One region of the Jeongeupia sacculi genome, then DNA from elsewhere that is predicted to be linked to it. Evidence: predicted binding sites of a transcription regulator. Region 1 holds the regulator's gene; the other holds the start of a gene.
The links. Region 1 encodes sigma-54, which starts transcription at its own class of promoters, with help from an activator protein. Its sites were predicted from a motif close to CTGGCACGCTTCATGCTT; they were not measured.
Positions count from the first base shown of each region.

Region 2: a site for sigma-54 is predicted at 1,295-1,312, ahead of flgJ (flagellar assembly peptidoglycan hydrolase FlgJ). Genes of this name have one in related genera too.

Region 1 is NZ_AP024094.1:3,140,802-3,143,194, forward strand. Features, by position in the region: gene lptB (LPS export ABC transporter ATP-binding protein) at 1-247, shown strand, start outside; gene JLC71_RS15170 (RNA polymerase factor sigma-54) at 257-1,681, shown strand; gene hpf (ribosome hibernation-promoting factor, HPF/YfiA family) at 1,709-2,035, shown strand; gene JLC71_RS15180 (PTS sugar transporter subunit IIA) at 2,149-2,393, shown strand, end outside.
Region 2 is NZ_AP024094.1:1,604,354-1,606,746, reverse strand. Features, by position in the region: gene JLC71_RS07595 (flagellar basal body L-ring protein FlgH) at 1-121, shown strand, start outside; gene JLC71_RS07590 (flagellar basal body P-ring protein FlgI) at 132-1,232, shown strand; gene flgJ (flagellar assembly peptidoglycan hydrolase FlgJ) at 1,345-2,238, shown strand; gene flgK (flagellar hook-associated protein FlgK) at 2,275-2,393, shown strand, end outside.

The sequences.
Region 1 (2,393 bases):
GCTGGACGAGCCGTTCGCCGGCGTCGACCCGATCGCGGTGATGGACATCCAGCGCATCATTCGCTTCCTCAAGGAACGCGGTATCGGAGTCCTGATTACCGACCACAATGTGCGCGAAACGCTGGGGATCTGCGATCGTGCGTACATCATCTCCGAAGGCTCGGTGATGGCCTCGGGCTTGCCGAGCGAAATCATCGCCGATGAACAGGTACGCAGGGTTTATCTCGGTGAACATTTCCGGATGTAAGGCGGGCGCATGAAGCAATCGCTGCAACTTCGCCTTTCGCAACAGCTCAATCTGACGCCGCAGCTGCAGCAGTCGATCAAGCTGCTGCAGTTGTCGACGCTTGATTTCCAACAGGAGGTCGAGCGCTTCCTGGCCGAAAACCCGCTGCTTGAGCGCGGCGAAGACAATCACGCCTCAAGCGAAGGCGAAGGTAGTGCCGAAGCGCCGACCGAGAACAGCAGCAGCGACGATGCGCCGGCGAGCGAGTCGGCGTTCGACAACGACGACTGGGGCTGGGAAGGCAGTGGCGGCGGCGCGCGTGGCAGCGGTGATGACGACGATGATTTCGACCCCGCCAGCAACATCGCCCGCGAGCTGACCCTGCGCGAGCATCTGCTGGCGCAAGCCGGGCTGCTGCCGATTCCGTTGCGGGATCGCGCCGCGCTGACCTGGTTGATCGACGCGCTCGACGACGACGGCTTTCTGACCCAGCCGCTTGAGGAAATCCTCGCGCTGTTGCCGGCGGAACTTGCCGGCGAGTTCGAGTTCGAATCCGATGACCTTGCGATTGCCCTGGCGCGGCTCAAGCAGCTCGAACCGCTGGGCGTCGGCGCGAAAGATATGGCCGAGTCGCTGGCTTTGCAACTGGCGGTCTTGCCACTCTCTGACGCACGTCAACTTGCGTTGGGGATTGTGCGGGACAGCCTCGATTTGCTCGCGGCACGGGACTACACTAGGTTGAAACGTCGCCTGAAATGCGATGAAACGGAGCTGAAGGCAGCGCAAGCGCTGATCGTCAGCCTGAATCCGCGGCCAGGCGCGCAATGGAGCGACGAATCGTCGCATTATGTTGTCGCTGATGTACTGGTCAGCAAGCTCAAGGGGCAGTGGCGAGTGCGCTTGAACGACGCGGCCAGACCCAAGCTCAGGGTCAATCGGATGTACGCCGATATCCTGCAACGCAGTGATGGCGGTTCGATGGCCCGCGAGTTGCAGGAAGCCAAATGGCTGGTCAAGAGTGTCCAGCAGCGTTTCGACACCATCCTGCGCGTCGGTCAGGCGATCGTTGATAAGCAAAGCGCGTTCTTTGAACATGGTGAAATCGCGATGCGGCCCTTGGTGCTGCGCGATATTGCCTCCGAGCTTGATCTGCACGAATCCACCGTTTCGCGGGTGACCACCCAGAAGTACATGCTCACGCCGCGCGGAATTTTCGAGTACAAGTATTTCTTCGGCAGCCATGTCGAAACCGAAGCCGGCGGGGAAGCTTCCGCTACTGCGATCAAGGCGCAGATTCGCCAGCTGATCCAGCAAGAGGACAAGCAAAAGCCTTTATCGGATAGTGCCATCGCTGATGCGTTGGCGGGGCAAGGGGTCGTGGTTGCGCGACGAACCGTTGCCAAGTACAGGGAGGCGATGCAAATCTCTCCCGTCAATCTGCGCAAATGCCTGTAACGGCGATTTACCTGAAGGAGAAGACCTATGAACCTCAATATCAGCGGCCATCACCTCGAAGTGACTCCGGCGATTCGTGATTACATCACGAGTAAACTCGACCGAATCACACGCCATTTTGACGCGGTGATCGAAGTGGGCGTCGTCCTGTCGGTCGAACGCCTGCAGCAGAAAATTGAGGCAACCGTGCATGTGCCGGGTAAGGCGATCCACGTGGAGGCAATTGACGAAGACATGTATGCCGCGATCGACGCGCTGGCCGACAAGCTTGACCGGCAGGTCGTCAAGCACAAGGAAAAACGGAATGATCACGATGGCGAGAGCATCCGCCGTCAGGTCGTAGCGGAGGAGTAAGTGTCCTTTTCCTGCCAACGGGAACCCGATAAACGGGTTCCCGTTTTTATTTATGCGCCGGCTGACGATACAATGATGCGCTTCGACGTTCCTCCTGCTCATGGATTCTCGCAATGAGCCTGATTTCCAAAATTCTGCCGACGCAAAATGTCTTTCTCGACATGGACGTTGGCAGCAAAAAGCGCGTATTTGAACAAGTCGGCATTCTGTTCGAAAACAGTCACGGCATTGCCCGTAGTGTGATTTTCGATAGCCTGTTCGCGCGTGAAAAGCTCGGCTCGACCGGCCTCGGTCAGGGCGTGGCGATTCCTCACGGCCGGATCAAGGGCCTGAAGGAAGCCACGGGCGCTTTCGTGCG
Region 2 (2,393 bases), 1.5 Mb from region 1:
CGTGGTCTCGTCGACCCGCGTCGCCGATGCACGTATCGAGCAGGTCGGGCAGGGCGCGATTGCCGATGCCAATACCGTCGGCTGGTTGCAGCGCCTGTTCCTTAACGTGATGCCGTTCTAAAGGGCGCAGCATGAAAAAAATCACTACGGCGCTGCTCGTGACGCTGGCCATGCTGGCCATGCCGCTGGCACAGGCGCAAAAGCTGCGCGAGCTGGCGTCGGTGGCCGGGGTGCGCGACAACCAGTTGATCGGTTATGGTCTTGTTGTCGGCCTGGACGGCAGCGGCGACCAGACCACGCAAACGCCGTTCACCGTGCAGTCGGTGATCAATATGCTCAATAACCTCGGCATTCAGGTGCCGGCCGGCGGCAATCTGCAGCTGAAAAACGTCGCCGCTGTCACCGTGACCGCGACGCTGCCGGCGTTCGCGCGCCCCGGCCAGCCGCTGGATGTCACCGTCTCGTCGATCGGCAATGCCAAGTCGCTGCGCGGCGGTACGCTGGTGCTGACGCCGCTCAAGGGGGCCGATGGTCAGGTGTACGGCATGGCGCAGGGCAATGTGATCATTCCCGGTGCCGGCGCTTCAGCCGCCGGCAGCAGCGTGCAGATCAACTCGCTCGCGGCCGGGCGCATCCCCAACGGTGCGACGGTCGAGCGCGCGGTGCCCAATGCAATGAACAATAACGAGTTCGTCCAGATCGAGTTGCGGACCACCGATTTCACCACCGCCAGCCGCGTGGTCGAGGCGATCAACCGCAACCTCGGCCCGGTCGCCGCAGCGCTGGATGGCCGCGTGGTGCAGGTGCGCGCACCGCAGGATGCCAACCAGCGGGTTTCCTTCCTCTCCAGGCTGGAAAACATCGAAGTGAATGCCGCCCCGGCGATCGCCAAGGTCATCATCAATGCGCGTACCGGCTCGGTGGTGATGAACCAGTCGGTCGAGATCGATCCGTGCGCGGTCTCGCACGGCAACCTGACGGTGACGATTGCTGCCGACAACCAGGTCGTCCAGCCCAACCCGCTCGCCGGCGGGCGGACCCAGACGGTGACCAATGCCGACATCCAGATTCAGGCCGATTCGGGCGGCATCGTGCGGCTGCCGAAGGCCGCCAATCTGCGCGATGTGGTGCGGGCGCTCAATGCCGTTGGCGCTACCCCGCAAGACCTGCTGGCGATTCTGCAGGCGATGAAGGCGGCGGGGAGCCTGAAGGCCGAGCTTGAGGTGATTTAAACCTGCCTTGTTGGGCCGCGACGAGCTGCTCCGGCTCGCCTGCCGGGCAGGCTCTGCTTTATCAGGCACGGCAATTGCTTATATACGCCGGTAGCCTTACCGCGGTTTTTTCATGCTCACTCAGACGCCCGTTTCAAGCATTCAGGATTTCGCCGCCGATGTACGCGGTATCGCGGCCTTGCGCCAGACCGCCAAGAGCTCGCCCAAAGCGGCGGCGCATGCGGTGGCGCAGCAGTTCGAGGCGATGCTGATGCAGCAGCTGGTCAAGTCGATGCGCGATGCATCGCCGCATTACGACGAGCTGCAGTCGCCCGCAACCGATCTGTACCGTGGATTGCACGATCAGCAGATGTCGCTGAACCTGGCCAAGCGGGGCGGCTTGGGCCTGACCGATGCGATCGCGCGGCAGATCGAGGTGCTGCAAAATCCGGCCTTGTTGAAGACGGTGCAGCGACATCAGTCCCGCCAGCAGACCGAGGTCGCACCGGTGACGGGCGGCAGCGCGGCGGCAAATTCTGCCGCTCCGGCGGCGAAGGGCAGCTTTATCGGCGACGTGTTCGAGGCGGCCAAGGCCGTTGCGCCATCGCTGGGCGTTGCGCCGCATCTGCTGCTGGCGCATGCCGCGCTCGAAACCGGCTGGGGCAAAAAGCCGATCCGCGATGCGGCCGGCGGCGATAGCCATAATCTTTTCGGCATCAAGGCCGGCAGCAGCTGGCAGGGCAAAACGGTGGATATCACCACGACCGAGTTCGTCGATGGCGTGGCGCAGAAGCGGATCGAAACCTTCCGCGCCTACGATTCGTACACCGAGGCACTGTCGGACTACGCCGGTCTGATTCGTCGTCGCTTTGGCGAGGCGATCGGCAAGGGCGAGGACGCGCAGGGCTTTGCGCGCGCGCTGCAGGCCAAGGGTTACGCCACCGATCCGCAGTACGTCGACAAATTCGCAGCGGTCGCCCGCCGCGTCAGCCGTCAGGTTGCCGGGCTGGCCTCAAGTCTGGGCTGATCCTGCCGATAACAAGATGAATACGGAGTAGACAAGATGGCTTCCAGCGTTTTCGGGATTGGTGTTTCGGGCCTCAATGCGGCCAACCTCGGTTTGACGGTGACCGGGCATAACATCGTCAACGCCAACACCCCGGGCTATTCGCGCCAGAACGT